DNA from 2 places in the Halobacillus sp. A1-3 genome. Region 1 is predicted to be linked to the other one. Evidence: predicted binding sites of a transcription regulator. Region 1 holds the regulator's gene; the other holds the start of a gene.

What was found. The regulator NrdR, encoded in region 1, represses ribonucleotide reductase genes. The targets are predictions, from matches to a motif close to AACACNATATATNGTGTT.
Region 2: ACRYKC_RS13710 (vitamin B12-dependent ribonucleotide reductase) is a predicted target of NrdR. The motif match lies at 2,380-2,397, and genes of this name have one in related genera.

The regions. Positions count from the first base shown of each region.
Region 1 covers NZ_JBPCEO010000010.1:100,478-117,225, forward strand. Annotated here, with positions in the region: gene ACRYKC_RS17110 (glyceraldehyde-3-phosphate dehydrogenase) at 1-194, shown strand, start outside; gene speD (adenosylmethionine decarboxylase) at 448-825, shown strand; gene ACRYKC_RS17120 (cytosolic protein) at 1,272-1,646, shown strand; gene nrdR (transcriptional regulator NrdR) at 1,685-2,149, shown strand; gene ACRYKC_RS17130 (replication initiation and membrane attachment family protein) at 2,235-3,587, shown strand; gene dnaI (primosomal protein DnaI) at 3,609-4,544, shown strand; gene ytxC (sporulation protein YtxC) at 4,728-5,546, shown strand; gene thrS (threonine--tRNA ligase) at 5,862-7,814, shown strand; ribosomal protein L20 leader region at 8,088-8,212, shown strand; gene infC (translation initiation factor IF-3) at 8,291-8,794, shown strand; gene rpmI (50S ribosomal protein L35) at 8,827-9,024, shown strand; gene rplT (50S ribosomal protein L20) at 9,055-9,411, shown strand; gene ACRYKC_RS17165 (DUF1294 domain-containing protein) at 9,495-9,779, shown strand; gene ACRYKC_RS17170 (TVP38/TMEM64 family protein) at 9,818-10,390, shown strand; gene ACRYKC_RS17175 (sigma-w pathway protein ysdB) at 10,435-10,842, opposite strand; gene ACRYKC_RS17180 (dUTP diphosphatase) at 10,953-11,435, shown strand; gene ACRYKC_RS17185 (M42 family metallopeptidase) at 11,513-12,598, shown strand; gene sspI (small acid-soluble spore protein SspI) at 12,652-12,873, opposite strand; gene ACRYKC_RS17195 (TrmH family RNA methyltransferase) at 12,993-13,727, shown strand; T-box leader at 13,791-14,012, shown strand; gene pheS (phenylalanine--tRNA ligase subunit alpha) at 14,060-15,094, shown strand; gene pheT (phenylalanine--tRNA ligase subunit beta) at 15,111-16,748, shown strand, end outside.
Region 2 covers NZ_JBPCEO010000007.1:147,629-164,376, reverse strand. Annotated here, with positions in the region: gene ACRYKC_RS13710 (vitamin B12-dependent ribonucleotide reductase) at 1-2,302, opposite strand, end outside; gene ACRYKC_RS13705 (rhodanese-like domain-containing protein) at 2,676-3,056, shown strand; gene gcvPB (aminomethyl-transferring glycine dehydrogenase subunit GcvPB) at 3,121-4,581, opposite strand; gene gcvPA (aminomethyl-transferring glycine dehydrogenase subunit GcvPA) at 4,574-5,923, opposite strand; gene gcvT (glycine cleavage system aminomethyltransferase GcvT) at 5,943-7,043, opposite strand; glycine riboswitch at 7,111-7,205, opposite strand; glycine riboswitch at 7,209-7,295, opposite strand; gene ACRYKC_RS13685 (DEAD/DEAH box helicase) at 7,468-9,111, shown strand; gene ACRYKC_RS13680 (YqhG family protein) at 9,108-9,923, shown strand; gene ACRYKC_RS13675 (YqzE family protein) at 9,944-10,129, opposite strand; gene ACRYKC_RS13670 (shikimate kinase) at 10,178-10,663, opposite strand; gene comGA (competence type IV pilus ATPase ComGA) at 10,764-11,777, shown strand; gene ACRYKC_RS13660 (type II secretion system F family protein) at 11,731-12,780, shown strand; gene comGC (competence type IV pilus major pilin ComGC) at 12,800-13,111, shown strand; gene comGD (competence type IV pilus minor pilin ComGD) at 13,118-13,555, shown strand; gene ACRYKC_RS13645 (hypothetical protein) at 13,542-13,871, shown strand; gene ACRYKC_RS13640 (competence type IV pilus minor pilin ComGF) at 13,858-14,277, shown strand; gene ACRYKC_RS13635 (hypothetical protein) at 14,261-14,626, shown strand; gene ACRYKC_RS13630 (Spx/MgsR family RNA polymerase-binding regulatory protein) at 14,715-15,098, opposite strand; gene ACRYKC_RS13625 (DUF2626 domain-containing protein) at 15,351-15,596, shown strand; gene ACRYKC_RS13620 (MBL fold metallo-hydrolase) at 15,641-16,264, opposite strand; gene ACRYKC_RS13615 (DUF2759 family protein) at 16,426-16,590, shown strand; gene ACRYKC_RS13610 (ABC transporter permease) at 16,637-16,748, opposite strand, start outside.

The sequences.
Region 1 (16,748 bases):
TTGTTTCTATTGACTACACAACTTCTCCATCTTCAGCGATCATTGACAGTTTGTCGACGCAAGTCATAGAGGATCGGAAGGTTAAAGTGCTTGCCTGGTACGACAATGAATGGGGATACTCTTGTCGCGTCGTTGATTTGGCTAAGTATGTCGGTAATCTAATGAAACAAGAAACAACTGCGAGAGTCTCATAGGTGGAAAAGTCACCCATTTGTATCTTATAATAGGAACCAACGTGCAAGACTTATATAACCCCAGCCAGTCTGGAAAAATATATCTTGCAAAATGGGGGTAAACCGTATATACTTCTTTTTGAACTTCTGAATTACGTAAGGTTTCATGTCTACTCAAAGGGTTAGGACCTCTCAGGACTAACTTTCCCCCGTGGTAGCTCATGACTGTTATTTAGAAGATAAAGAAGTTAATGTACAAAGGGGGATCCTAGCAATGGATACAATGGGAAGACATGTAATTGCCGAACTATGGGATTGTAATGAAGGAAAATTGAACGATATGTCGTATATAGAACAAGTTTTTGTCGATGCTGCACTAAAAGCAGGAGCGGAAGTGAGAGAGGTCGCATTTCACAAGTTTGCTCCCCACGGTGTCAGCGGGGTCGTCATTATTTCCGAATCGCATTTGACGATTCACAGTTTCCCTGAACATGGATATGCAAGTATCGATGTTTACACATGCGGAGATCGAATTGATCCGAATGTGGCTGCAGAATATATCGTAAATGCTTTGGAAGCTGGCCGTAATGAAACGGTTGAAGTACCGAGAGGAATGGGACCTGTTGAGGTTCAACAGTCTCGTGCTTTATAATATGAAATATCAAGACCGCACAGGGTTCCTGTGCGGCTTTTTTAATTATCGTGATTTAGCCAATGTCATCGCTTGTCTTATGCGTACGGGGCTAAACGCTCACTTCCACCTTTCTCTTTCTAGATCCAGCTCCGTCCCCCAGACACTCGTGACATAAGTCAACCACCCTCGTGGAGAAGAGCGCTCCACGCTGGTGGTTGTCTTATGCATGTCGTGTCTCCCAGGAGGACTTCACATTTCATTATTTCTGGATCTAGTTCCAGTTCGCAGCCCCTATCGACATAAGTCAATCGCTGTTGTAGGGAAAAAAGCCCCTACATCATCGCTTGTCTTATGCGTACGGGGTTTAAACGCTCACTTCCACCTTTCTATTACCATTTCCTATTTTGTTGAATCGTGTTAAAATGTAGGAAGTATATGTCGAATGAACTGAAGGGGTTAGGTAAGTGAAGGCTTTTATTTCTAGATATTTCAGTAATCATGCTGAATCAAGCGAAGAACATAAAGATCCGCAGCTTGTAACTCATTATTACAAGGCAAAACATGACGAATTATTTAAATCGATCGAGGAGATGTTCTCCAATCCGTCAAAGATAGTCGCTTCGTCGAAAGAACGCGGAGAAATTACGGTCAAATATAAAGGGAAGCGTCGTGCATTCGTTGTTGCTACTGTAATTATGGTAAGACCTTTCCGAACAGCCGTAGATTTTTCGGTTACAACCGAATCAGGTGGACCTGTGGATTTTGGATTCAGCCGAAATCTCATTGTGCAATTTTATGAAAAGTTGGATAGTCAGTACACGACTATCGATCGATCATAGGAAGTGATAGAAATGAGACGATGCGGAGTTGATCCAAGGTGAAATGTCCAAATTGCCATTATAAGAGCACGAAAGTGTTGGATTCCAGACCCATTGAGGAAGGCCAGTCGATAAGGCGGCGCAGAGAATGCGAACAGTGTGATTTTCGTTTTACGACATTTGAGAGAATCGAAGAAGTTCCTTTAATTGTTGTAAAGAAAGAAGGAACACGAGAAGAGTTCAGTCGTGAAAAATTGATGCGTGGGCTTATTCGTGCCTGTGAAAAACGCCCGGTCGCTGTTGAAGAATTAGAGAGTGTCACGCTAGATATTGAGAAAGAGTTAAGAAACAGAGGCGTATCTGAGGTGCTGAGCAAAGAAATAGGGGAAATGGTCATGGAACGATTATCCTCTATAGATGAAGTCGCTTATGTTCGCTTTGCTTCTGTTTATAGACAATTCAAAGATATTAATGTTTTCATTGATGAGTTAAAAGAATTAATTAAACACGAGGATGATGAATGAGCCTGACGTGGCTCATTTTCTTTTTTACGCATACGTTATAGAATTAAAAGTAAGAAGCAAGACTTTACGAAAAGGGGGGAGAGGAGTGAATCATTCTGTAGGGAAACTACTTCCTGTAGATGGGTTTCGAATACTGAAGTGTGGGGCACTTCCTACGAATGCTCATCATTCACTTACTCATCTTTATCAGCCAATCATTGGTCAATTAGCCGTTTCTTTATACCAAATCTTGGTTTCAGAATCAGAGTTGACGGATGTACAGAGTGTACAGTCTCACCACACGCTGATGACCTACCTTTCGGCTCCTTTGGATAAAGTGTACGATGCAAGGAGAAAGCTAGAAGCGATTGGATTGATAAGCACCTATAAGAAAAGTGGTGAAGACCAGCAATCCATTTACTTATACAAAGTTTATCCGCCTTTTTCTCCGAATGAATTCTTTATGGATGATATGCTGTCATTGCTTCTCTTTCATGAACTGGGAGCAGACAAATATAAACAAATCAAGGAACGCTTAACGACTGAATATGTGTCCATGGATGAATACGAAGAAGTAACGGTAACATTTGATGAAGTGTTCCATTCTACTTTTACGGAAGGGATTCCTCCAGAGGTCCAGCTGAAGCGAGAAGATTTGAAGGATAGGAAAGAACGTGGTCCTGTACTTAATTTCAGTCGTGTTGATTTTGATTGGCTGCACCAGTCTCTGAAAAACAGGATGTACCAAAGTGAACGGATATTAACTGGTCCTAACAAAAAGCTGATTGCTCAGTTGGCTTCTCTCTATAATTTGACAACATTAGAACTTGAAAAAGCTGTCACATGGGCGATTGATGAAAATCACCAACTAGTAGCTGAAGAATTAAAAGCGGCCTGCCATGATTTTATGAAGGAAAAACCTTCGAAGGATCAAACCAATACTTTGGATCAGCGACAAAAAGTAAAAGAAACATCGGACTCTGCAGCCCAGAGCAAGGAAGAGCAGTTTGTCGATATGTTAGAGCAGATTTCACCACGAGAACTGCTTGAGGACCTGTCTGGAGGCAATCGTGCATCAGACCAGGATCTCAAACTGATTCGTGATGTGATGACTGAGCAAGGACTTACTCCAGGTGTTATGAACGTTCTGGTTCATTATGTCTTATTAAAAACGGACATGAAATTATCGAAAGCCTACCTTGAAAAAATCGCCAGTCATTGGACGAGAAAAAATGTAACCACGGTTAGACAGGCTATGAACTTAGCAAAAGCTGAACATCAGAAATACCAGCAGTGGGGTAAGCAGAAATCACAAAAACGAAGTAAGAAGGAAGAAGTGATTCCAGCATGGTTCCACGAACAGAAAAAAGCTTCTTCTGACGAGCACGCGACAGAAACACCTGTGAACACAAGCGATATCGCTGAACGGATTAAGCGGTTGACGAATAAAGGAAATTGATGAAAAAAGGTGGTGAACATCATGGAGCCGATTCAAAAATCACTGCAAAAGTGGATGAGGGAAAATAAGCTTTTTCAAGAACGTATGAATCGAATGAAAGAAGAAGTTTTTAAGTCAAAAGAGGTCATCAACCTCATGAATGAACACCCCTCCTTAACAGAAAAAGAGCTTGAAAAACAACTGATCAAACTTTATGAATATCAAACTCAGTCAAAAAACTGTGAAAAATGTCCCTCTCGTGAAGAATGCATTAATATTCTACCGGGATATGTTCCGCGTTTAGAAGTGGAGAACGGGACGGAAGTGAAATTGGCTTACGATAAATGCCGCCGTCAACGTAAACAAGAGCACCACCAACACCAGAAGTCTCTTGTGAAAAGTTTGCATATGCCTAGAGAAATTCTGGAAGCGAGTTTAGATCGACTCGATTTACAAGATCCTGAACGAGGACAGGCTGTAGAAGCCACAGTTAATTATATAGAAAACCTCGGCGATGAGCTTCCAAGTAAAGGTCTATATTTTCACGGACCTTTTGGGGTTGGTAAGACGTACTTTCTTGGGGCAATCGCTAATGAACTAAGCTCTAAAAACATTCCATCCATGATCATCTACATGCCGGAATTAGTGAGAGAAATCAAATCTTCCATAAAAGATGATTCAATGAATGAAAAGATTGAAGCTTTCAAAGAGATTCCTGTTTTAATGCTGGATGATATTGGAGCTGAATCGCAATCCGCTTGGTTCAGAGATGAGATTCTAGGATCCATTCTCCAGTACCGAATGATGGAGCGCCTGCCTGTATTTTTCACTTCAAACTATAACCTTGAAGAACTCGAGAAAGTACTAATGACAAGTAATCGAGGAGATATAGAGCAAGTGAAAGCAAAACGTATTACCGAACGTATTAAGCAGCTGAGCGAGTTGATTCAAGTCAAAGGACGTAACCGTAGAAGTTAATTGCAAAACTTTTAATTCTTTAAAAGCATGTTTCCCCCATCCTTTTCATAAATATAAGATGGAAAAGACAACCTTATACGTGGACATCCAGAGTTCATTTTATTGCGTTTCTGATCGTTGATTTATACAGGAACACACTTCGGATAAATCAGGAGAGGAAAGTCGGGATGAGGGGGAAACACTGTGATTTGCTTACAATTTTCAAAACGGCGTGAAGCTGATTTGTTCTATAATTCAGTTGTAAAAGAGCAAGAGCTTTGGCTTTTGAAGGATGAATTGGAACACTATGAAGTTACTTTAGAAAATGAAAATAAGAGCCAGTCCACCTATCGTGAAATCGTTCAAGCTTGCCTGCAGGTCATACGAGCGGGGAAGTGGCTAGGCTGGATGGAAGGTGTGCTCCGGCATACTTATTATTACGAAGATCGTCGAGAAATTGAGAGAATTCTGGAGATCGGTCGTGAGTTTGAAGGAGAACCGCCGTCCGGGCTTGCCATGCCACCTGTCTATAGAAATATACAATCCTTTTTGGAAAATTACGTGACTCTCCATTCGGTGATTAATTTTGATGATATGTGTGTAGACTGTTTAAAGGATAGCCACCGTCTAATTGTGGAATATACAGGGTTTATCATTGATGAGTATAAACAGGAGGAAGCTTACCAGCTTTTGCTTGATTCATGGAGATACCGAGTACAAAATCGGGATACAGGGGTCTCGCTTCTTCACTTGTATCAAAACAATGGACTCACGTATTTTCATGATGAAGGCAACCCGATTAGTGAGTCGGAGACTTTATTGTATATGAAACAGTATCCAGATGAGTCGATCAAAGATCTGCCACTTCATTGGTGTATCACTCCAGCGCTTGTTCACGCCCCTGATCAACTGGTCATTTACACAAACAAACCAGATGATCCACATCTTGAATTAATACGCAATATTTTTGAAGAAAAAGCTACTTGGAAAGCCCAGTCTGAATTTCCATTTAAAATGTCTTGATTTAACGTAGATAAATGGATATAATAACCTACATATTCATATACATGGCTATGAAAAGGACACGAACTCTGAGAGACGCATGATTAGAGAGAGGAGTCATCGGCTGAAAGCTCCTTCTTGACGACTTAGCAGTTTACCACCTTTGAGCTCTACTTATGAACGATTACTAGTATTGAGTAGCGACTGGTCCGCGTTAAGGATGAACGAAGCCGCATGTAATGCGGGAATTTGGGTGGAACCACGAGTGACAACGCTCGTCCCTTAGTTTTGATGCTAAGGGACGGGCGTTTTTTAATTTTATTAGAAAAGGAGTGTATGAAAGTGGCGAATGCGATTCAAATCACATTTCCAGATGGTAATGCAAAGGAGTTTGAACAAGGCACGACTGGCGAAGAAATAGCTCATTCCATTTCACCAGGCTTGAAAAAGCAAGCTCTAGCAATCAAGCTGGATGGACAGCCTTATGATCTGAGACGTCCTATTGAAAAAGATGGAGCCATTGAAATTTTGACATATAAAAACCCAGAAGGGATCGAGGTGCTTCGTCATTCAACAGCTCACTTGATGGCCCAGGCAATTAAACGCCTTTATGGCGAAGTGAAACTTGGTGTTGGCCCTGTTATTGAAAATGGTTTTTATTATGACATTGATATGGAAGAGTCTCTGACTCCAGAAGACTTGCCGAAAATTGAAAAAGAAATGCAAAAAATCGTCGATGAAAATCATGAAATCGAGCGTATTGAATTATCTCGTGAAGAAGCGAAAGAGAAATTCCGTGAAATCGGAGATGATTTGAAGCTTGAGCTTATTGATGATATTCCTGAAGGGGAACAAGTGACAATCTACAAGCAAGGTGAATTTTTCGATCTTTGCCGTGGTGTACACGTTCCACAAACTAGCAAAATCAAAGTGTTCAAGTTGTTGAGTATTTCCGGTGCCTACTGGCGCGGTAACAGCGACAACAAAATGCTTCAACGAATTTACGGTACAGCTTTTGAGAAGAAGGCCGGATTAGAAGAGTACCTACATCTTCTAGAAGAAGCCAAAGAGCGGGATCACCGTAAGCTAGGAAAAGAGCTGGACATTTTCACAGTAAATCAAAAAGTTGGACAAGGTCTGCCGCTATGGCTGCCGAAGGGCGCGACAATCCGCCGTACAATTGAGCGGTATATCGTCGACACTGAGGAGCGGCTTGGATACGATCACGTTTATACACCTGTGCTAGGAAGCGTAGACCTTTACAAGACAAGTGGACACTGGGACCACTATCAAGATGACATGTTCCCGACAATGGAAATGGACAATGAGGATCTTGTGCTTCGTCCAATGAACTGCCCGCACCACATGATGGTTTACAAAAATCAACTGCATAGCTACCGCAACCTGCCAGTACGTATTGCTGAGTTAGGTACGATGCACCGCCATGAAATGTCCGGAGCGCTTGCAGGACTTCAGCGTGTACGTGCCATGACATTGAATGATGCCCACATTTTTGCACGCCCGGACCAACTGAAAGATGAGTTCAAACGAGTAGTCCGTCTAGTTCAAGAGGTCTACCATGATTTCGGGATCAACGATTATTATTTCCGTCTTTCCTATCGTGATCCAGAAGACAAAGAGAAGTATGTAGATAACGATGATATGTGGAACAAAGCTCAAGCTATGCTGAAAGAGACAATGGAAGATATGGAGCTTGAATATGTGGAAGCGGAAGGCGAAGCGGCCTTCTACGGTCCGAAGCTCGATGTCCAAGTCAAAACAGCCCTAGGAAAAGACGAGACTCTTTCCACTGTCCAATTGGACTTCCACTTACCGGAACGCTTTGACCTGACTTATGTCGGTGAAGACGGGAATGACCATCGTCCGGTGGTTATCCACCGTGGAGTCGTTTCAACAATGGAACGCTTTGTAGCATTCCTTATTGAAGAGTACAAAGGAGCCTTCCCGACTTGGCTCGCCCCGGTTCAGGCAAAAATTATCCCTGTCTCCGCAGATGCCCACTTAGATTACGCTAAAAAGCTTGAAGACGAACTTCGTCAAGCTGGCGTACGCGTTGAGCTGGATGAGCGTAATGAGAAAATCGGATACAAGATCCGTGAAGCTCAAATGCAAAAAGTACCTTTCCAGCTTGTAGTCGGAGATCGCGAAATCGAGGATCACGGCGTTAACGTACGACGCTATGGCGAACAGGATTCGGAAACGAAGTCAGTGGAGAAATTCATTGAAGAAATCCGTAATGAAATTGATCAAAAGCTATTAAGAAAATAAGTAAGAATTGGCGCGGGAGATTGTTCTCGCGCCATTTTTATATTTGCTGGCTTTGGCTTGGTGCAAGGTGGCGCACCAGTTAATCAATCACGTACCATACTGATGAACCGATCTCCAAAAATCAAAGGAGGAAGAAGTTGTCTCTGAAAATCTCTTGAAATTCCCGCTTTAATCCCTTATCCTTTTAAAAGTAGTCTTCGATATGGTCAATTGATTGTTGACAGGAATCATAAGGCATGCTACTATATATTAGGTAACTGAATGAACGGATCTAGAGACAAGTAGAAGCACCCGCTTCTCACCTGATCGACGCAAAAAGCAGTTGGCAGGTCATAAATCCTTTTTAAACGATGGGATACGTGTGGGTGCAGTATGTGTACCGACACTTTTTTAATGTTTAAAAATCTTGTCGATGACAGATCTCTATAAGGTTTTCTAAAATACGATGGAGGTGGCTCAATATTAGCAAGGATAACATGAACGTTAATGAAAAAATCCGTGCCCGCGAAGTTCGTCTAATCGATGTAAATGGGGAGCAACTTGGTATCAAATCCCGTAATGAAGCACTTGATATTGCAGCGAATGCAAATCTTGACCTCGTTATGGTGGCGCCAAATGCTAAGCCTCCAGTCTGCCGAGTGATGGACTACGGTAAATACCGTTTCGAGCAGCAGAAGAAAGAAAAAGAAGCTCGCAAGAAACAAACGGTCATTAAGGTTAAAGAAGTTCGTCTAAGTCCGAACATTGAAGAGCATGACTTCAATACGAAGCTGCGTAATGCTCGCAAGTTCTTGTCTAAAGGCGATAAAGTGAAAGCATCAGTCCGTTTCCGCGGTCGTGCGATCACTCACAAAGAACTAGGGCAGGAAGTTCTTGAGCGTATGGCTGAAGAATGTAAAGACATCGCCCAAATTGAGACCAAGCCTAAAATGGAAGGTCGCAGTATGTTCTTAATGCTTGCTCCTCTTGCCGAGAAGTAAGTCTCTGAACCAAGTAAAAGGAGGAAATTCACATGCCAAAAATGAAAACCCATAAAGGTTCTCAAAAACGCTTCAAAAAGACTGGAACAGGTAAGGTGAAACGTTCCCACGCTTTCACAAGCCACTTGTTCGCTAACAAATCTACAAAACAAAAGCGTAAATTGCGTAAAGATGCGCTAGTTTCTGCTGGAGACTACCGCCGCATCAAGCACATGCTTCCAAAAGACTAATCAAGAACGAAACATATAGGAGGGATTCCAATGCCACGAGTAAAAGGTGGAACAGTGACACGTAAACGTCGTAACCGTGTCCTTAAACTAGCAAAAGGTTATTATGGTTCAAAACACGCTCTATTCAAAACAGCTAAACAACAAGTAATGAAATCAGGTCAGTATGCATACCGTGACCGCCGTCAGAAAAAACGTGACTTCCGTAAACTTTGGATTGCACGTATCAACGCTGCGGCACGTATGAACGACATTTCCTACAGCCGTATGATGCACGGTCTTAAGCTAGCTGGTGTAGAAGTGAACCGTAAAATGCTAGCTGATCTTGCTGTAAATGATCAGCAAGGTTTCGCAAGCCTAGCAGAACAAGCTAAGTCAGCTCTTAAATAAGAACTGTATAAATATTTTTGAGAAAAAGTCATTTCCGATCGCCAGGAAATGACTTTTTTTACTTAGGATTTGGAGGTCGTATCTTGGAGATCGTATCGGGGTTCATCATTACATACATTCTGCTGATCAACCTATGGTTGTTTACTTTAATGGGGATGGATAAGCGCAGGTCGCGGAGAGAAAAATGGCGAATCAAGGAAAAAACGCTATGGACCTTTGCTTTTCTAGGAGGAGCTTTAGGCGGATGGCTTGGGATGATCGTGTTTAGGCATAAGACAAAGCATCGCTCATTCAAGAGGGGCCTCCCTGTCCTAACTATTATGCATCTTCTTGCTTGGGGGTATCTTCTAAACCGGTTCTATCTCTGACCGCTCTGTCATAATATGTAGACAGGGAGGGGGATGGGATGGGCGAGACATCAGCAGCTGTAATAGCTTGGTTAGAACATCAGGAAGCCTGGGCACCGCTCTTATTTATAGGTATTCATTTATTACGTCCATTTTTATTTTTGCCTGTCATGCTTGTATGCATTACAGGTGGTGTATTGTTTGGACCAATTGCAGGTACGGCGTATTCTGTAATCGGGACGATGCTTTCTAGTTTATTGTTCTATCGAACCATTCGATTAGTACCTTCAGGTTTGAAGAGGCTGCGGTCTCTAAAAGAAAAGTGGATGAAAAAGAATGCAACATTGACCGTTAAGCAAGTAGCCGTTTTACGTTTGATTCCATTCATCCATTTTCATCTGCTGTCTTATTGTCTGATTGAAATCAGTGCAGATTTTAAAGATTACACGAAGTCTTCATTGTTTGCTAATTTTCCTTTAGCTGTTATTTACACCTCTCTCGGGCAGTGGATCACGTTATTATCGATTCCATTAATGGTCTTGTTTTCTTCACTGCTCATCGCTTTATGCTTCTTTATTCGTAAAAAATATGAAGTATTTCTTTGGAGAGATTTTTTTCAAACAAGCGCTTAAAGCTAAAGCTACCTTTTGAGGATCAATCCTTGTAAGGTAGCTTTTTAATCATGCTGTTCATCTTTTAAAGGATGAATGATCAGCCTGTTGACGGGATATTTCCATTCAATCGAAGCATATGGATAACGAATCAGAATCTCCTGCTCAAGGAAATAGAGATCTTCTCTTGTAAGTCCTTGCAGCTTTTCAGGTGTGTGGGCGCTTACGCTGATGTTTACAACTTCAAATGAATGATCGGTGGTCCCTAAGTATTTTTCTCCTTCGAATACTAGTCCTTTATAGGTCATGAGAAAATTCTGTTTCGTATTTTCTTTGTTGTCGTGGAAATAAAATTCTTTTTTATCACGGGCAAGGTCAAGTTTTCTTCTGGGATTAATGATGAATTTGTAGGCCGTATATAAGATAAAAGCGATCGCAATTAACAATAATAAGCGAAACAAAATGATTATCATAGGATCGTCTCCCTGCATATGGCTTGATAATTTACATACGTGTGAGAGTGTCTTTACGTTTCAAAAAATGATACATTTATGATGAAAAATTTATTAAAGGAGATATTACTGTGAATTGGGAAAAGCTCTATCAAATGCAAAAAACACTAGATCAATACATTGAGGAAAATCACCAATTAACGGATGTGAACGTCGTTGACGAAAAAATCTTGGCCCTGCTTGTTGAACTGGGAGAGCTTGCTAATGAAACGCGCTGCTTCAAATTCTGGAGTACAAAATCAGCTAGCGAAAAACACGTGATCCTTGAAGAATATGTAGACGGCCTGCATTTCTTACTTTCATTGGGGCTTGATCTCGGCTATCGATATTCTCCGCAAACTGTTCATCCCTGCAATACAAAAACTGAGGCTTTTCTCAAAGTGTACAGTCACATTGAGCAGCTTCGGAATGCAACAAATGAAGCAACCTATTCAAATGCTTTTCATAGTTATTTAAAATTAGGAGAAACGCTGGGACTTAAGGAAGAAGAACTGATGGATGCTTATCACTCCAAAAATATCGTGAATTATGAACGACAAGACAAGGGGTATTAATCGTACCTCTACCTTTGTGAAATCGCTTCAAAAGTTATATAATAGCAGGTGGAGATAAAAAGGAGGAAATGATACATATGGCGAAAAAAGATGAAACTCTGATGATGTTGAAAGATCTTACAGACGCTAAAGGCGTACCAGGTAATGAAAAAGAAGCAAGAGAAGTCATGAAGCAGTACATTTCACCTTATGCGGAGGAAGTATTTACTGATAACCTTGGCAGCTTAATCGCCAAGAAAACAGGAAACAAAAAAGGACCGAGCATTATGGTTGCCGGTCACCTTGATGAAGTTGGTTTTATGGTAACTCGTATTGACGATCACGGTTATCTATACTTCCAGCCTGTTGGTGGATGGTGGAGTCAGGTTATGCTTGCCCAGCGAGTGACGATTATGACTCGTAGTGGTGATATAACAGGAATCATTGGCTCGAAGCCGCCTCATATTCTGCCGCCTGACCAACGTAAGAAAGCAGTAGAAATTAAAGACATGTTTATTGATATCGGTGCTTCCAGCAGAGAAGAAGCAGAAGAGTTCGGGGTTAAGCCTGGGGATTCGGTCGTACCGTATTTTGAGTTCACACAAATGAAAAACGAGAAAATGCTTCTTGCTAAAGCATGGGATAACCGCATTGGTTGTGCGATTGCCATTGAAGTGCTGAAGCGCTTAAAAGGGGAAAAACACCCGAACATTGTTTATGGTGTAGGGACAGTTCAGGAAGAAGTTGGGCTTCGCGGAGCACGTACTTCTGCCAACCTAATTAACCCGGATATCGCCTTTGGTGTCGACGTCGGAATTGCTGGCGACACTCCAGGTGTGTCAGACAAAGATGCTTCAAGCAAGATGGGTAAAGGTCCGCAGATCATTCTTTATGACGCGTCCATGGTGTCTCATAAAGGCTTGCGTGATTTTGTAACGGATACAGCAGAAGAAAATGACATCCCGTATCAATTCGATTCCCTTGCTGGAGGCGGAACAGACTCAGGTTCCATTCATTTGAGTCATGACGGGGTACCAGCACTGTCCATTACGATTGCGACCCGTTATATCCACTCTCATGCAGCGATGCTTCATCGTGATGATTTCGAAAATGCAGTGAACTTGATTGTTGCATGTATCAAAGACCTTGATGCAGATAAAGTACAGAAGATCACTTTTCAGTAAAAAATAAAAAAGCCATCTCGCATGTAGTGCGGGTTGGCTTTTTTACTTATCCGTTATTGAGCATTCTGTTGTTTTAGGCTTTGCTCAAGAGTGTTTAAAATCTCTTGATGTTCTTGCTCATCAGAATTTTCCCATAGTAATTCAAAAAATACTCCTAATCCAGGAAGCATTTTTTCTTCACCTTTTTGCAAGGCATCATCAATAGTAGCTTCTAATTGCTGAGCATTATGACCGCTTACGTTGGAAAGAATCGCGTTTCTAAGGTTTAAATTCATTTCAGATGTCCTCCTTTACATTTAGGTCAACTCATAAAAATTTTCACACTTAGTTTGACCAATGGGCAGAAAGCTATGTATGATAAGTGAGAAATCAACCAAATAGAAGAGGGACGAGTATGTTAACTTCATTACAAAATCAAAAAGTAAAAGAATGGAAAAAATTACATAAAAGAAAACATCGAAACCTGAACCGCCGCTTTTTAGTAGAAGGGCACCATTTAGTCGAAGAAGTCATAAAAAGCAATTGGGATATTCAGGAGTTTATCGTTCAAGAAGGCGTTGAATTCCCATTGCCAGACAAGATCCCAACCACAGAAGTAAGCCGGCAAGTCTTTGCAGCAATCTCAGAAACAGAAACTCCACAAGGGATCGCAGCTGTAGTAGAACAAAAACAATTTACATTCACTCAAGCTCCTTTAACCCTGATGATTGATGCTGTCCAGGATCCAGGCAATCTCGGTACATTGATTCGTACAGCCGATGCCGCTGGTTTTGACCAGATCATTCTTGGTGAAGGAACCGTTGATCCATATAATGATAAAGTGGTACGCGCTACACAAGGGTCTTTATTTCACACACCCTTTATTCAAGGAGATCTTGCAGCCTTTATCTCTGAGTTGAAAAATGAAGGAGTTGAGGTCTGGGCTTCCACTTTGGATGACTCCGTGTCATTCAAACAACTGAATTCACCTGAAAAAGCAGCCCTTATCGTGGGAAATGAAGGGCAAGGAATTCAAGAGGAGATCACTGGTTTAGCTGATAAACGAGTTCACATCCCCATCTACGGCCAGGCAGAATCCTTGAACGTTGCTATTGCAGCTGCTGTTCTGATGTATCACATGAAAGGATAGGCTTGCATTCTCCTTATTCTTTCTCTATAATTTAAAAATAGTGATAAAAACTTTTTATACATGAAAAAAGCTTGGATAGAGCTAAGTAGATAATTGTAAATCGATCAAGGGAAGAAGCATCTTAGACTGGAAATGTTTCTATCGTGGCAGTTATTGAATATTCACTCTGGAGCTGATCACAACGGTGATCCGGATTTATTTCCGTTATTAAAACTGAAGTGGGCATACGTATGTATGTCAACAAGGGTGGTACCGCGAAACAACCAGACAAGTCTCGTCCCTTTTTAGGGATGGGGCTTTTTTTATTTTCAATTAAAAGGAGGAGTCTTTCCATGAAGGAACGTTTAGAGCAGCTGAAACAAGAAGCGCTGCAAAAAGTGGAGCAAGCGAATGATGTGCAAGGCTTAAAAGATGTTCGCGTTGAATATTTAGGGAAAAAAGGACCCATTACAGAAGTATTGAAAGGAATGGGCAAGTTATCCAAGGAAGAACGCCCGGTTATCGGCCAACTGGCAAATGAAGTCAGAGAACAAGTTGCTGAAGCGATTGAATCCAAGCAGACACGTCTGGAGGATGAAGCGCTAGAGAAGCAGTTGGAAGAAGAGAGTGTCGATGTAACACTTCCCGGCCGTCCTGTTCAAGTCGGAGGCCCGCATCTTCTGACAAGCATTGTGGAAGAAATCGAAGATCTTTTCATCGGAATGGGCTTCGAAATCAAAGAAGGTCCAGAAGTTGAAACAGATTACTACAATTTTGAAGCGCTGAACCTTCCGAAAGGCCACCCAGCGCGTGATATGCAAGACTCTTTCTATATTACAGAAGAACTTCTTCTGCGTACCCATACATCCCCTGTTCAGGCCAGAACAATGAATGCTAAAAATGGTAGCGAGCCCGTAAAAATGATTTGTCCTGGGAAAGTGTATCGCAGGGACACCGATGATGCGACACACTCTCACCAGTTCACGCAAATCGAGGGATTGTTGGTTGATAAGCATGTTCGAATGAGTGATCTGAAAGGGGTTCTAAATGCTTTTGCTAAGCAAATGTTTGGAGAAGAAAGGAAGATCCGTCTTCGTCCAAGTTTCTTCCCATTCACTGAACCTTCCGTAGAGATGGATATTTCCTGTAAGGTCTGCGGTGGAGAAGGCTGCTCTGTATGTAAAGGTACAGGCTGGATTGAAATTCTAGGCGCAGGTATGGTGCATCCGAACGTGTTGGAAATGGCCGGATATGATCCAAAAGAATATTCTGGCTTTGCCTTCGGAATGGGTCCAGAGCGTATTGCGATGTTGAAGTATGGTGTAGATGATATCCGTAACTTCTACACAAACGATATCCGATTCTTAGAACAGTATCATAAGGCGTAAAGGAGGATAAAAACCTATGCTCGTATCTTTAAATTGGTTACAACAATATATTGACGTAAGCGAATATACACCGGAAGAGTTAGCAGAAATCATTACAAAAACAGGAATTGAAGTAGAAAGTGTTGAACCTGTTGCTGAAAAAGTGACAGGTGTCGTTGTGGGCTATGTAAAATCCTGTGAACAACACCCAAACGCAGATAAATTATCTCTTTGCCAAGTAGATGTAGGAGAAGAAACATTACAGATTGTATGTGGAGCTCCGAACATAGCTCAGGGACAAAAAGTTGCTGTAGCTACACCTGGGGCTGTTCTTCCGGGGAACTTTAAAATTAAGAAAACTAAACTGCGCGGAGAAGAATCGAATGGAATGATCTGCTCTCTTCAAGAACTAGGAGTAGATGAAAAAGATGTGCCGAAAGAATATGCAGATGGCATTTACGTTTTCCCTGAGGATGTTGAAACTGGAGCAGATGCCATCTCTCTTCTTAACTTAGATGACATCATCATTGAACTTGGTCTTACACCAAACCGTGCGGACGCAATGAGTATGGCTGGTGTCGCTTATGAAGTAGCGGCAGCCATTGATGGTAAATATGAGTTAGCAGAAGAGAAGGTTCCTTCAGCAGAAGAAAAGGCTGAAGACGCGATAGCTGTGGAAGTTGTGGATCCTGAAGCAAACCCTTATTATGGAGCTTTTGTAATTAAAGACATTGAAGTCGGTCCTTCACCACTTTGGATGCAGAACCGTCTTACAGCTGCTGGCATTCGACCGATTAATAATGTTGTTGATATTACTAACTATGTGCTCATGGAATATGGGCAGCCGCTGCACGCTTTTGACTATGACCGATTTGGAAGCAATAAAGTTGTAACTCGACGTGCCAAAGATGGAGAAACAATAAAAACTCTGGATGATCAGGAGCGGACGCTTACTTCAGAACATTTAGTTATTACAAATGGTGAACAACCTCATGCCATTGCTGGTGTCATGGGGGGAGCAGAGTCCGAAGTTCAGGATGATACGAAGAACATTATTCTAGAAGCGGCCTTTTTCAATCCTGCTGTTGTGCGTCAATCCTCCAAAGATCATGGCTTGCGAAGTGAATCAAGTACTCGCTTTGAAAAAGGCATCGATCCTAATCGAGTGGAACGTGCTGGGAAGCGTGCCAGTGAATTGCTTGCCAAATATGCAAATGGCACAGTATTAGAGGGTGTTGTAAGCTTCGATAAATTGAATCGTTCAGAAAAGCAAGTAACGATTGAAACAGGGGTCATCAACGATCGCTTAGGAACGGATATTTCTAACGAAGAAATTAAAGATATTCTACGCCGACTCCAGTTTTCCTATAAAGAAAAAGGAGAGAAGTTCACGGTCAGCGTACCGACTCGCCGTGGAGATATTGAACTTTTTGAAGACATGCTTGAAGAAGTTGCCCGCATTTACGGGTACGATAACCTTCCATTCACATTACCTGGGGGAGCCTCTCAAGCAGGTGGTTTATCATTAAACCAGCAGTTGAAGCGTAAAATGAAAGCTTATTTTGAAGGCGCTGGACTACATGAGACAATCACTTATTCTCTAACCCATGAATCAAAAGCGCCTATGCTTGTTAGTCCAGAAATAGAACGTCAGGCAAAGTCCCCAGTAGGGCTG
Region 2 (16,748 bases), on a different contig from region 1:
CCGTTCCACCTTTAGCTCCGCCACGATATAGTCTCTGATATACCTGCTCAACTTGTTCGACAGAATACCCTTTTGGTGCATTGACAGTTTTTGATATAGAGCTGTCAACCCAACGCTGAATAATGCATTGGGTATCTGCATGGGCTTCAGGTGACATTGTCATCGCAGTCACAAACCACTCTGGAAGCTGATTTGGATCTTGTTCAGGGTGTTCATCCAAATACTCCTTCACAATGTCAGCTTTAACTTCTATAAACTTCCCGAGACGCCCGCTTCGGTAATAAGAGAAAGAGAAATACGGCTCGAGACCTGTACTTACACCCACCATTGTTCCAGTACTCCCTGTTGGAGCTACTGTAAGCAAGTGTGAATTACGTATTCCGTGTTCCAGGATGCCTTCTCGGATATCTTCTGGCATTTCTTTCATATATCCAGTATTAATGAAATCTTCTCGAAGTTTGAATGTTTCCTTTTCTGTTTCTCCCACCAGGAACGGAAAACTTCCTTTTTCTTTTGCTAAGTCAATAGAAGCACGATAGGCTGTTGTCGCGATCGTTTCAAAGATCTGATCAACCAATTGGTTTCCTTTTTCCGATCCATATTCTGTCTCCGTATAAATGAGAAGGTCATGCAAGCCCATGACGCCTAGTCCTACACGACGCTCTCCTAATGCCTGTACTTTGTTTTCTTCCAGGAAATACGGCGTCGCATCAATTACGTTGTCCTGCATACGGACGCCTGTTCGAACAGTATGCTTTAATTTATCAAAATCGATGGATTTGTTTTTCTTATCGGCAACGGAAGCTAAATTGACCGCAGCTAGATTACAAACCGAATATGGAGCTAGCGGTTGCTCTCCACATGGGTTTGTTGCAACTACTTTTTGCCCGTAAGCCGTTGCATTAGTCTTCTCGTTCGCGTTATCGATGAAAAAGATCCCTGGCTCAGCAGAATATGTGGCGCAAATATTAATCAAATTCCACAATTCTTTCGCCTTTACTGTGCGGTAAGTTCGAATGCCGAACCCACGCTCCGCCCACTCACGAACATCTCCGCTCTGTTGCCATTCTTCATTGTAGATGTCCATCTCATCCATTGTATAGTTTTCTACATCTGGAAAACGAAGATGATACTCAGTGTCATTCTCAACAGCATCCATGAATTCTTTTGTAATACATACTGAGATGTTTGCACCGGTAAGGAACTCAGGGTTATGAACGGTATAATTACCGCCTGTGTTCAACTTGTCTTCTGCCTCCTGAAGGCTTTGTTCTGTGAACCCGCCCAGACCAGGCATATGTTTATAGTTTATTACACTTTGATACAAATCTTTTTCTGTCTCCGTAAGAGGGGTGAACTTCAATTTATCTTGTGCTAACTGTTTAATTTGTTCATCAGTCGTGTTTTCGATAAGGAACCTGAGAATTCTCGGATTTTGCATTTTAGAGATGATGAATTCAATGATATCTGGATGCCAGTCTGCTAGCATTATCATTTGTGCTCCACGTCTTGATCCCCCTTGTTCGACAAGGTGAGTCAGTTTTGCAATGTCATCAAGCCAGGAAACAGAACCGGAAGATTTTCCATTTACCCCTCTGGCTAGAGTATTACGTGGCCTTAGAGTTGAACCATTCGTCCCTACTCCGCCGCCGCGAGACATAATTTCCATCACTTGTTTACGGTGATCGGATATCCCTTCTCTTGAATCCTGGATATAAGGCATTACGTAGCAATTGAAGTAAGTCACGTCCGTGTTCGAGCCTGCTCCATAAAGTACACGGCCTGCAGGTATGAAATTCAAATTAGAGAGCTCTTCATAAAAATCTTTGAAGCTCTGATCTTTTTTCTCTGGGTCTACTTCTACCTCAGCAAGTCCTGTGGCATTCCTTAGTGCAATTTGCTCGTAAAATACTTCCAATGGTTTGTCAATCGTATCAAGATTTCGTGTAATTAGCCCTGTTTCCCTTTCTTCCTCACGATCAAGGACGTTTACGAATTCGTTCTCAACTTTTACGACAGCTTCGTGTTTTTGCCAGTCAATTGATTGTATAAAACCGAAACCGCGCGCTGGAAACTTAGGATCATCTTTTACCGTCAGAACGACAAAATCGCCTTCTGAAAGTGTAAGTTTCTCTGTGTCTTTAAAAGCATAACGGTCAAGCATGACCAGTCTTGATACCCCTTTATGGGTAATTGACATATCAGAAGTAATCTCATGAACTTGAGGAAACTGACGGATATCGGCGTTCAACCGTTCTAAATTAATTTTTGTATGGACGTCACTGGATGTAGTCGTCTGCATTGTAAACCTCTCCCTTACACTTAAAAATCAATCATTAAGTATCTTAATACTAGTAAGATACCACATATACAAAAAGTTAATCAATATATTGTGTTTGATATAATAAGTTTTTCTATATATTGTGTTTTTGAACGAATATGTAGAAACTTGTCAATCAGATAATCCTAAGGATATCATAAAGAACTGAAGATAATGAAAGAAAAAACATCATTTTATCATTCTGTTTACTTTTTTTATCGGTTGCACCATCTGCCTAGTTTAAAACCGCAACAGGACGAGAGTCAAAATATATGTACACAGAAAATTTTTTTTGAAATGCTGACCATTCCCTCCTATAATAGATTAAGGAAGAGAGAAATGGGGGGAAACTGTGATGGAATTATGGATCTTGATTGGAGCTGCTGTTCTACTAGTAGTATTCGGTTTGTATAGATTCTTCAAAGCCAGAAAAATTATGAAAACACTTACGGAAGAGGAGTTTCGCCAGGGCTACAGAAAAGCCCAGTTAATCGATGTAAGAGAGCCAAATGAATTTGACGGTGGTCATATTCTTGGAGCACGGAACATACCAGTTTCTCAAATGCGCAATCGTCTGGTTGAAATCCGTAAAGACAAGCCGGTCTATTTATATTGCCAAAGTGGAGCACGGTCGACACGTGCTGCAATGCTCCTAAATAAAAAAGGTTATGATGATTTAAATGTCCTGCAAGGCGGATTTAAGAAATGGACAGGGAAAATCAAATCCAAAAAATAGATCGTCAACCCTGTATGAACACAAAAAGATCGAAGCTCTCATTGAGCTTCGATCTTTTTGCTTATTACTCTTTTGAATACCTCAAAACAGGTTTACGAGCAGCTAATGTCTCGTCCATACGACTCACAATAGTCGTATGCGGAGATTCCTGAACCTTTTCAGGGTCTTCTTTTGCCTCTTCAGAGATTTGGATCATAGCGTCTATAAACGCATCCAACGTTTCTTTCGATTCCGTTTCGGTCGGCTCGATCATAAGTGCTTCTTCTACGTTAATTGGGAAGTAGATGGTAGGCGGATGGTAGCCGAAATCGAGTAGACGTTTGGCAATATCCAACGTACGTACACCAAGTTTCTTTTGACGCTTACCAGATAGGATGAATTCATGCTTACAATGACGATCAAATGGAAGGTCGTACTCTTCCTGTAAACGGCGCATCATGTAATTCGCGTTAATAACGGCATATTCACTAACCTTCTTCAATCCTTCTGGCCCCATTGTTCGGATGTAGGTATAGGCACGAACATTAATCCCAAAGTTGCCATAATAGGGTTTGACCCGTCCGATCGACTTAGGTCGATCATAATCAAATACATACTGCTCATTCTTCTTAGTTAAAATTGGCTTAGGTAAATACGGTTCTAATTCAGCTGTCACCCCTACCGGTCCTGACCCTGGACCGCCTCCGCCATGTGGTCCTGTAAAGGTTTTGTGAAGGTTCAAGTGAACGACATCAAACCCCATATCCCCAGGTCGTGCATACCCGAGAATCGCGTTAAGATTTGCGCCGTCATAATACAACTTCCCACCTGCACCATGCACAATTGCTGCCATTTCTTCAATGTCCTCTTCAAAAAGACCTAATGTATTTGGGTTAGTCAGCATTAGCGCAGCTGTCTGGTGGTCGACGACCCTCTTCAAATCATCTAAGTCCACCAAACCTCTATCATCTGATTTAACAGTGACAGCTTCAAAACCAGCAACAGTAGCAGATGCAGGGTTGGTTCCATGTGCTGAATCCGGTACGATCACTTTAGTCCGCTCGTAATCACCATTTGCTTCATGATAAGCTCTGATCATCATCAATCCCGTCCACTCTCCGTGAGCACCGGCGGCAGGTTGAAGAGTAACAGTTTGCATTCCCGTAATAGAAGTCAGTGACTCTTGAAGGTCATACATCAAGTGTAGCGCCCCTTGTACAGTTTCTACTGACTGATAAGGATGAATATGACTAAAGCCTGCTAAGCGCGCGACATCTTCGTTCATTTTAGGGTTGTACTTCATCGTACATGAACCGAGGGGATAGAAACCAGAATCAACACCATGATTCCTTTTTGAAAGAGCCGTGTAATGCCTCATAATCTGAAGCTCACTGACTTCAGGTAAATCTGGTTCACTTTTACGAATGAAACTAGAGCCAATCATACTGTCCACATCAGATTCAGGTACATCTAAATCAGGTAAGCTGAATCCTGTACGACTTTCTTGACTGAGTTCAAAAATTAATGGAAAGTCCTGATTAGTCATGAATATCCCCCAATTCTTTAACAAATTGATCAATCTCATCCTTAGTTCTAATCTCTGTTACAGCAATGAGCATATGACCTTTGAGCTCATCGTGTGTCTGACCAAGGTCATACCCGCCAATGAAACCTTTTTGAAGTAAATGACTGTTTAATTGAGTGACATCTTTTCCGATTGTAACTACCAGCTCATTAAAGAATGGGCCTTCAAACGCAACTTCAAAACCATTTGCAGTCAATTGCTTTTTCATATAGGTGGCTTTCTGAATATTCATCCAAGCCATTTTCTTAATTCCCTGTTTACCGAGTGATGACATAGCAACAGAAGAGGCAAGAGCATTTAGAGCCTGGTTTGAACAAATGTTGGATGTTGCTTTATCACGACGAATATGTTGTTCACGTGCCTGAAGGGTCAATACAAAACCACGACGGCCATCCTCATCCACCGTTTGACCCACAAGACGCCCTGGTACTTTACGCATGAGCTTTTTTGTAGTTGCAAAATAACCACAATGAGGCCCGCCAAACTGAGCAGGAATGCCAAACACTTGAGCATCTCCCACAACAATATCCGCGCCAAATTCCCCCGGCGGAGTAAGATAACCCAGGGCAAGTGGATTACTGGATGTAATCAACATTGCTTTTTTCTGAGAGTCAACGAGCGTTCTTACTTGATCAAGAGGCTCAATCTGTCCAAAGAAATTAGGATACTGCATAACAACACTAGCTGTACTATCATCCAATTCCTTTTCAAGCTGCACAAGGTCTGTGAGACCGTTTTTATGATCTATTTCAATTACCTCTACCCCAGGTCCTTTGACATAAGCATGAATGACCGCTAATGATTCCGGATGAATGGCTTTAGACACCAACACCTTCTTCTTTTTTGTTTGACCTGCGGAAAGGTTAACCGCTTCTGCTAGAGCTGTTCCTCCGTCATACATGGAAGAGTTTGCAACATCCATGCCAGTCAATTCGCAAATCATCGTCTGGAACTCAAAAATTGCTTGCAGTTCACCCTGAGAAATTTCCGGCTGGTAAGGTGTATAAGCTGTGTAAAATTCTGATCTTGAGATAACGTGATCTACAATTGATGGGATGTAATGATCATAAACACCAGCACCTAAGAATGAAGTGTGTGTTTTCAAATTTACATTCTGAGCGGCAAGTTCGGTTAATTCTTTCGTCAATTGAAACTCATTTCTTGGCTCTTTAATATCCAAATCACCTTTAAATCGGATAGATTCTGGAATATCAGAAAACAATTCCTCAGATGACTGAACACCGATGCGTTTCAACATATCTTTTTTATCTCGATCCGTCATTGGTAAATAGCGAAATTCCATTCGTGCTTCCCCCCAGTTCTTATCGTTTATAGAAAGGTGTAGCTACAACTTTAGCTTTAAGCTTCCTTTTACGGACTTGTACCGTTACCTCTGTCCCTATTTTTGTATACTCTTTGTTGAGCAGTGCTAAGCCGACATTTTTCCCAAGCGTAGGGGACTGTGTGCCTGTTGTCACAAAGCCAACTTTTTCATCACCATCCAGAACCTCATAATGGGTTCGGGGAATGCCTTTATCAATCATTTCAATTCCTACCAGCTTGCGGGAAGGACCTTCTTCTTTTTGCTTCTTTAACACTTCTTTACCAATAAAATCTTCCTCTTTATTTACTTTGACAGCAAAATTCAAGCCAGCTTCAATTGGTGATATGTCTTTACTGAGTTCTTGACCATACAGGGCAAGATTTGCTTCAAACCGCAGTGTATCACGAGCGCCAAGCCCAATTGGCTGGACTCCCTTTGACTCTCCAGCCTGTAAAATTGCCTGCCAAAGATCTGCACCCGAGCGGGAAGGCAAATAAATTTCAAAACCATCTTCACCCGTATATCCAGTACGAGATACGATGCCTCCATCTTTTACACCTTTGAATTGGACGTCAGATTTAAAACGGAAGAATTTGATCGTGGATAAATCTGTATCTGTTAACAATTGCAATGTTTCTTCAGCTGAAGGACCTTGAAGAGCGAGCTGTACATACTCATCAGATACATCTTCTAACTGAACGTCACCCTCAGCATGCTCTTTCAACCAATCAGAATCTTTCTTTCGATTCGCAGCATTCACGACAAGCAAGTAGTTCTCTACTTCTAATTGGTAAACGATCAAATCATCGACGGTCCCCCCGTCTTCGTAGCACATAATTGTATACTGCGCTTTACCTGGTTCTAGTTTGGACACATCGTTTGTAAGCATTTTTTGCAGGAAACTTAGACTATCTGTCCCTTTAACCGTTACTTCTCCCATGTGAGAAACATCAAACAGCCCTGCACGGCTTCGCGTTGCTTCATGTTCCTCTTTAATGCTAGAGAATTGCACTGGCAAGTCCCAGCCTCCGAAATCTATCGTTTTAGCTCCAAGCTTCTCATATTCAGGATAAAGCGGTGTTCGTTTTAGATCGGACATCCTAAATCACTCCTTCAAGACTTATTATTCCTATAAAAAAAGAGACTCCACCGTCATTTACGGGAGTCTCTGTCCGTTCACCAGAAAGTTTCACGACCGTCATACAACTAATGAAGCCGCTTGCTTCTTGGGTGGTTTACTTGATGTAAACTCTCTCCAGAGTTGCGTCCTACAGAGGTCTGTTTGCCTGAGAGATTCGCAATGTGCTTGCTCCTTCGGCGCTACAAGTGTAGTCTCTCCCCCTGCAGTCATTCGCTTTCGTATTTTCTAAGTTTCAGTTGGACATACTAACTGATAACGCATGGATTTACTCTTCATTATTCCCGTTCATTATATCACAGGGGATAATGAATTTGACATGTAATTCTACAATAATTCTCAATTTTTGCACATGAATACACAGAATCGATAGGGGTTTATGCATATGATCGAAATTCAACATGATAAAGCATTCATTCGTGCGCTGACCAATGACCTTGACCATCCTGAAAAACTGTCCAATTGGGATGGTTTTCGGCTTGCCTATCAGGCAGCAGGTTATAACACTGTCCCGCGATTCGATGGTTTACTAGCATTAGATCACTTGCCACACGTCAATTTCTTAGAGCATCAAATTAACGCTGCTGAAAAAGTCGTTCACCACATGAACGGAAGAGCCATACTTGCAGATGAAGTCGGGCTCGGAAAAACTTTAGAAGCGGGTCTGATCATGAAGGAATACATGATTCGAGGCATCGCACGTAAGATTTTAATTTTGACTCCCGCTTCCCTTGTAAATCAGTGGGTACAAGAATTAAATGAAAAATTTTATATTCAGGCTGCCTCTCCCAGGAAGAAGCAAGCGGCCTGGAAAGATTGGGACGTTACAGTCACTTCCATTGATATGGCTAAACGGGAAAACCATAAGGAAGAAATCTTATCAATATCCTATGATCTGATCATTATCGATGAAGCTCACAAACTGAAAAATCATCAAACGAAGAACTACCAATTCGTGCAATCTTTAAAGAAGACTTACTGTTTATTATTAACAGCAACCCCGATACAGAATAAGTTAAGTGATTTATTTAATCTTGTTTCAATATTAAAACCCGGTTATCTCGGCAATCTCACTCAGTTTAAGAAGAAATATCAATCAGATGCGAAAAAAGATCAAAACATTGAACATATCCATTCCTTAGTTGGAAAAGTAATGATTCGTAACCGAAGAAAAGATACGGGTCTTGATTCTTCTAAGCGTCTTGTAACAAATGAACGATTGACGTTTACAGATGAAGAGATGAAACTATACAGCGAATTAGAAACCTTAAAATCCAACCACCCTTCCTTTACTTGGCTTACGCTGGCTAAAGAACTATGTTCTTCACGTGAGGCTTGCTTTATGTCTCTAAAGCAAATGAAAGCTCAAGCGAATGGACAGCAAGCAGAATTATATGAGTATTTTATTGAGAATCTTGGTAAACTCCCCCATCACGCTAAAGCCAAACGTATGGTTGAGATTATAGAGAAATCAGATGATAAATTTATAGTGTTTACCGAATATCGCGCCACACAGTTTTATTTACAATGGTACTTACAACAGCACGGGATTTCCTCTGTGCCTTTCAGCGGCAAGTTCAATAAAAGTAAAAGAGATTGGATGAAGCAGCTTTTTAAAAATAAAGCTCAAGTAATGATTGCAACCGAAGCCGGTGGAGAAGGGATCAATCTTCAGTTCTGCCACCAAATGATCAACTACGACCTTCCTTGGAATCCGATGCGATTGGAACAGCGGATTGGACGTATTCATCGTTTCGGCCAGGAGCAGGACGTTAAAATCTACAATTTTGCCATTGAAGGAACAATAGAAGACCACATCATGCAGATGCTTTATAAAAAAATTGAGATGTTTAAAAACGCAGTGGGTGACTTGGATCAGATATTGGAGCAGATTCCTGGAGGTTCGTTTGACCAGCAAGTGCAATCGATTTTACATCAGTCTGAAAGTCAGGGAGAGATCGATATTAAACTGAAAAATCTCGTGAGCTATGTAGAATACTCTATAAATGAAAAGAGGGAATCGAGTTGAACGAAAATCCTTATTTTGATTTTGTCCAAAATTTCTTTATCTCGTACGGATGTTCAGTTGTCGAAAAAAGCAATTCCTTCTTAAAAATCCAATTAACTAGTGAAATGGACGAAGAGATTATGAACCGTCCTTTTTATTGGCATTACATGAAAAAAATGAAACGTGCCGGTGAACCGATGCAATTGACCTTCACCCATACTGATCGTTCAGAGGAAAAAGGGATTTATCTCCACGCAGGAACACCTAAGCTTCACACCCTTTATAAAACAGCTATAACTAAAGGGAAAACCTCCCGTTTATACGAATCAATCGATCAGCCTGTTGAGAACAGAGCTTTGACACCTTGGCTGGTCGTAAATATATTACTGCATTTTAGAGGTAAGCAGGCAAAAGATGAGAGGATTTCTATTGGCCTGAATCTTATCCACGGAACGATGCTTAAAGGAATGATGGAGCGTATTTGGGATATTGACTTTCATTCCACCGTTTCGGACTATACGTTTCCGATGACACCTGTCATTGGTATTTCTAGCGCTTATAAAAGAATTGAACAATATGTTGAAAATCATTTAAGTACCCTTGATGACCAGTGGGCTAAGGACTCTTTGCATCAAATGGATGAGGAAAGAGAACTATTGAATTCATTTTATGAATCAGAGGATATTGGGCTTGATTATTTTACAAAGGAGCAAGAGCAAATCGATAAACGCTATCTCCCCCGGGTGCAAGTAGAAGTCGTGAATGGAGGACTCTTTTACATTTCACAGCTAACCAGTCAAAATCTCCTCCAAAATAAAAAAGCCGTTCATTAACATCTGAACGGCTTTAAAAATTAGTGATTGGAAGTTTTCATTTTTCGACGAATCATTTTTAAGGCTAATGGAATCATTCCAAACCAATAGGAAGATGACTTCTTGGAGGGTTTTGCAGCCTTTCGCTGCTCTTTTTCCTGCTTTGACAATTGCATATATTTGACCATTTCCTCTGTTAAATACTTTACATAGTCATTACGATCCATGAAATCCCCTTCTTTTCTATACTAGTTACACTTAGTATGGACGGGATTTTAACCTTTTAGACATGCCTCAATCTCTTGAGCAATTTGCTTTGGAGTTTTTTTATCAACAGCAACGATGTAATCCGCGGTTCGTTCATAAATAGAAAGGCGCTCTTTGAACCTTGACTCTTTCTCTTCCAAATCCCCTTTCCAAAGCGGACGTTTTGTATCCTCTTCCAACCGCTCAAGAATCGTATGCCAGGAAGCTTTTAGATAAACCACCGTATTTTCTGACAATATCTCTCGATTTTCTTCTGACAGAATAACACCTCCGCCGGTTGAAACAATGCCATCTTCATTAATACTTTTTAGAAATTCTGTTTCTTTCTCTCTAAAATAAGATTCTCCATACTGGGAAAACATCTCAGCAATTGATAAACCCTCCTGTTTTTCAATACACTCATCCATTTCTATGTAGGGCCTGCCTAAGTCTGTACTTAATTGATGAGCCACAGTTGATTTTCCACTTCCCATAAAGCCAATTAAAAATATCACTATATACACTCCTTAAAAATATTTTTAGAAAAAGAAGGAAATTATCAAAATATGTCGAATACAAACTATTGTAAAACTAAAAAGTGAGGTGATCTTATTTTTGAAGTCTATAGCAATCTTTGCCCACGACATACTCATTTCCGCTATTCAGCAAACCGCCTCTGACATTCACTTCTCCCCGTACTCAGAAAATGCAAGTATTTATTTTCGCATTCATGGCGAAAGGATTTTCCACTCTTCTCTTCCATTACCACTTTACCAGAAACTTTTAGCATATTTTAAGTTCAAATCCGGGATGGATATTGGTGAACTTCAGCGTCCTCAAAACGGTACAATGCAGCACAGAGCTGACCAGCAGATTTTCGATTTAAGACTTTCCACTCTACCTATTACCGGAACAGAAAGCTTGGCCATCCGCGTCCTTTCTCCTATGAACTATACCCCACTTGAACAACTCTTTTTATTTCCTACACAAATTAAACGGATTGAGCAATGGTTGAATCATGCAAGCGGAATGATCCTATTTACAGGCCCTACAGGAAGCGGGAAGACTACAACATTATATGCCCTGCTGCAATCTCTGATGAACCAACGGTCCTTTCAAGCCATTACACTGGAAGATCCTATTGAAAAAGATTTGAATAACATTATTCAAGTTCAAGTCAATGAACGCGCAGGGATCACTTATGACACTGGCTTGAAGGCAGCACTCCGCCATGACCCTGATTTACTTATGGTCGGAGAGATAAGAGATCAATCTACAGCTCAATTCGCTTTCAGGGCAGCCTTGAGCGGCCATCTGGTTATCAGTACCATCCACGCGAAAGATGCTTATGGAACCATTCGTCGCTTGAAAGAAATGAATATCCAACAAGCCGATCTGGAACAGACACTGATTGCCATTGCAGCTCAGCAATTGATTCCCATCCATGGAAATGCCTTTCTTCCAAAACGAGCTGCAATCCTTGAGATGCTGGACGGGTCTCTGCTTGAACGTGCCGTTGGAGATCGTTCTCCTTACAATCATAAGAGATTCCAATCGTTTGCTGATCTAAGGAGGAAGGCTTATGCACTCGGTTTTATCGAGGATCTTAAAGTTTCAAATAAGGCGTGAAAAAATACTGTCCACTCCACAACAAGCCTTATTTTTTCACCGATTAAGTCATATTTTATCAAAAGGATACCCCTTACTGAACGCACTGAAAATGACCGGCTGGGATCCTGCCTTAAAACCGATTGCTGATGAGCTATCTATGTACCTTGTTAGAGGGGAGAAAATTGATACAGCCTTCCAAAAAGCAAGATTTTCATCAATGATTACTAACTTCCTCTATTTCGGAAGGGTACACCACGATTTACCGGTTATATTTAAACAGTGCGAGCAGCTTTTGCAAATGAAAAGAGATTATCAGCGAAAACTAATGCAAGTGCTTCGTTATCCTCTGCTGTTATTCGTTTTTCTCCTCCTAGCTTTTACGATCATCAAACAAACCATCCTCCCTAACTTTCTTTCACTTTTCCAAGACGACCAACAATCCTTATGGCTTATGATGGGAGTTAATTATCTCATCAATGGACTTGGTTTCATAGGTTTAGTCATTTTGTTTATCAGCATCACTTTTCCTTTGGTCATCCCTAGACTTCCCCTTGAAACAAAATTAAAGCTCTACCAAAGAGTGTTCTTCATCCAATATTACCACTCGTTCCATTTATCTTACCTCTTTACTACACACCTCCAATCCCTTCTGACAGCCGGTTTAACTCTAAAAGAAGCCTTGGAAGTTATAAGTGAACATGAAAAGTATGAAATCCTTTCTTATTATTGCAAGCTTATCCTCGAAGAACTTGGAGAAGGGACTACCATTGGACAAGCGATGCATTCCTGCCCTTTGTTAAGAAAAGAACTCACTTCTCTTTTCCACCATACCAATGACACCTATACACTGAAAGATGAATTAAGTATGTTGACTTCTTTTTTCATCGAATACTTTAACGACAAAGCAAGCAAGACGCTACAGCTCATCCAGCCTTTGTTTTTTATGCTCATCGCGGTTATAGTCATATGTATTTACGCTTCCATCATGCTTCCTCTCTATCAGTGGATGGGAGAAATATAAAACTTAAGGAGCCCTACTCATGAGAAAACTAATGAACCAAAAAGGATTTACACTTATCGAAATGTTAATCGTTTTGCTTGTTATATCCGTGCTCTTGATTATTACAGTCCCCAACCTCTCGAAGCATAATGAAACCATCAGAGAAAAAGGATGTGAAGCGTTAATTGTTACAGCAGAAGCTCAGGTAGAAGCTTATTATTTAGAAGAAAAATCTTACCCAACAATAGAGCAATTAACTACAGGGGGATACTTAAAAGACACTACATGTCCAAATGGGGATGAACTAACAATCAGCGATGGAAAAGTATCAGCTGTCACACCTATTGATTAATAAGTTATGACTTACAAGAATGGATATACTCTCACTGAAGTTCTAATTGTACTTACCGCCTGGTCAATCTTAATTGTCTGCCTCATCCCTCTTCATCTACGTACGTTCCTATCTGTTGAAGCCTCAACGTTCTTCGATCAGCTGGAGGAAGACGTCTTGCTGGCCCAGCAATTGACTGTACAAGACCACCCTTATTATTGGATGAACTTCCGACAAAGCTCAAATGATTATGTTCTATATGATGCGAAAGACAAAGAAACCATATTCATTAGGGAATTCCCTAAAGATTGGAGGTTTGATTTGATGACCCTTGAGAACCCAGTTCGATTTAATGCCAGAGGAATCATAGCAAAACCAGGCACAATGAAAGTTCACAGTCCTTCTTCTACTTATAAAGTCATCTTTCCTTTTGGAGCTAGCAGGTTATATATTGAGAAACAGTAGTGGATTCACTTTTGCAGAAACAGTTGCAGCCTTTAGCATCATAATGATTATCGCCTTCACTCTCTATCCAGCATTAATCGAGATTCGTCTTGAACAGAGGGAATTAGCAATTAAAAGGTATGCCATCGCAACTCTCCACGATCAGTTCCTGCTTCAATCTGAATCCCCTTCGTCTTATCCCCATTTGATAAGTGATTCAAATGATTATGATATCACTATCGTCTTCAAGAAAGAAAACCAGTTCATTAAAGGTTGTGCAGCCTGGACATCCATTGATCGGGAAAAGAAGGAGGTTTGTCTTAATGCTCCTCAATAGCAATAAAGGGTTCACATTGTCAGAGACGATGATAAGTCTGACACTACTCATGGTAATGCTTTCTCTTTCTTATCCTCTTCTACATTCTCTTGAGGGCCCCTCGTATTATAAAGAACTCTCTGCACGCCAGTTTTTCATATTCATCCAGCAGGAAGTTCATTATGCTCGTGAAGCATCGGTCGAGGGAAACAGTTTTCAAATAATTGATTCCAGGCATAGATCGATCACCATCGAACAGTATCAAAACATTGTAAGAAAAAGAGTAGGTGGCAAAGGACATGAAAGTTTATTATCCAAGGTAAAATTATTTACAGTCCAACAAACTGGTTCTGATTTCCTTGTTCAAGTTGAATTAGAAGGTGGTGAAGCTTATCAAAAAAGGATTCACTATGAAACTGTTCAATGACAAAGGAATGATATTCCCTTGGGCAGCAGGATTAGCTGCTCTTTTATTTATTCTGCTGTCCAGCTCACTTGTTCAATACAAGAACCAGATTATCGGAACAAAGGTGTACGAATCCCATATAAGAGAACAGCATTTACTATCAGTTGCAGAAACCCAATTTGTACAAGAATTGTCCAAGAACTATGCAGAGGCTGCCTATACCCCCTTCCACGTCTCTACACCAGACGGAAAAGCTATTGTTTCATGTATTGAAGAACAGGAAGACTCCATTGAATGTGAATGGCGTTTGACACCAATTGATAGAGATCCAAAAATCATAAAAATGTATTATCAAGTAAAAAATCAATAAAATAAAATAGGCATCGCTCCCACTTAAATAAAGGGGCGATACCTATTATGTCGCAAAGTTGGCCATATCTATTACCTCTTTGAATTGTTTATGAAATATTAGCTGTATATTCCATTCGATTATTCGTAATAGCTCTTAGTCCTTCTAAATTGTATCCAACTACAAGTTTTTCACCGTTTGTAAGGATGGGGCGACGAAGCAACTTCGGTTTTTCTATCACTAAATCTAAAAATTCGCTCAATGAGAGATCATCTACATCTATACCTAATTCTTTATATTCTTTACTACGTGTTGCCAATATTTCATCAATTCCTTGGGTAGTTAGAGACAAAATCTTTCTTAGTTCATCAACGTCAGGCGTCTCCCGAAATAAATGTTGCTCATTAAATTCTACTCCTTGGCTCTTTAACCAAGATTTTGTTCGACGACAGGATGTACAACTTGGGTAACTGTAAAATTTTAATTCATCCATTTTCAACGCTCCCTAATTAAGATTAAGTACATTTTATATTGTACAGTTAATGTATAACCTTTGTACAATATTTTAAACCCAATTTCTTAACTTTTTTTATTTAAGTCGTGTTTTTTCTACAAAATCAGGGAACGGTAATGAATAGATCCTCTACTTTAACACAGGAGGAACTCATCGATTTATTTACATTTAATTATAGGTCGTTTATAATATGAATGATAGTTTAACGATGAAAAAGGAGGGGGAAAAAGCATGGATCGTATGTTTAGAGTGCTGGCCTTTTGGACAGGTATTTTCGCTGTTATGTTTTATGCAGGCGATATGATGGAAGCGGCATTATTATCTTTAGTTCAAACGGCTTTTTTCCTTACTGTTGGCTACCTTAAACTGTCAGAACGTATGTATGTATACATATTTTTCTCATACTTGACAGTTTTCATGATTGGATTCACGTACTATTCATCATTTATTCTGGTACCGGGTTTCGGTGGTCACTAAAAAAATCCTGTTATCCTCATTGGATAACAGGATTTTTTTATTTTTTAAATAAAGAAAGGGTTCTCCCTTTTTTCCTCTTCAATTGTTGTTGGCAGTCCGTGCCCTGGATAAATACGCATATCATTACGGAGACTGAAAAGCTGCTCCTCGATACTCTTTTCGAGCTCTTCCCGACTTCCTCCTGGCAAATCAGTCCTGCCCATCCCTCGTTGGAATAAAGTATCTCCAGCTATCGTAAACCTTTGATTTCTAAATACAAAGGAAACACTGCCAGGGGAATGCCCAGGTGTATGACGAACTTCAAATGAGAATCCTGAGATTTCCATTTGTCCTATTTCAAAGAAAAAATCAGCAGGTTCTGCTTTGATTTCTCCTATTTGGAATAATCCTGAGCCATTTTGAGAAGGATCTGATAGCCAATCCGCCTCAGCTTCGTGTATATATACTGGCGCATTGTAAGCCTGTCTAACTTCGTCCCCCGCTCCAATGTGGTCAAAGTGTGCATGCGTCAAAAGAATCGCTTTTACAGCCAGTTCTCTTTCCTTAAGGAAAGCATCTAATTTGTTGAAATCTCCGCCAGGATCGATGACGACCGCTTGGTTATTTTCATATATTATATAAGCGTTTGTGGCCATCGGACCAAGTGGTAATCGAGAAATTTTAATCAATGGATGAACACCTCTCTGTAATTTAATAAAATCATCTAAGATCACTCGACAATTTACCTTTTATGCTATAAAATAAATATGGACTGAATTGAGCTACATATAGTATAACATCCGTACTTTAAGGATGATAATAAAGAAAAGGGATATTGGAGGTGCTGAACTTGGTAACAGCTATTCTTCTTTTACTCGTTGCAATTCTTTGTGTATTAGCCGTCTTCCGTGAGATGAAATCGAAAAATTTCTTTGCCGTTCTTTTTGCAGCCGTCTCAGCATTAATGTTTGGATGGTTCTCCATTATGACGATTTACTCTAATTTGTTTGGGTAAAAAAACAAATCGAGCCGCTCATAGAGCGGCTCGATTTTTTTATTTATCAGGATTGACTTCTGATTTCCTCCTCCGACTCTAACAACTGTTTACTCTTATTAAAGAAGTGCTTATACATCGTTAAAGTGACAAACATAGCACTTAATGAGACAGAAGAA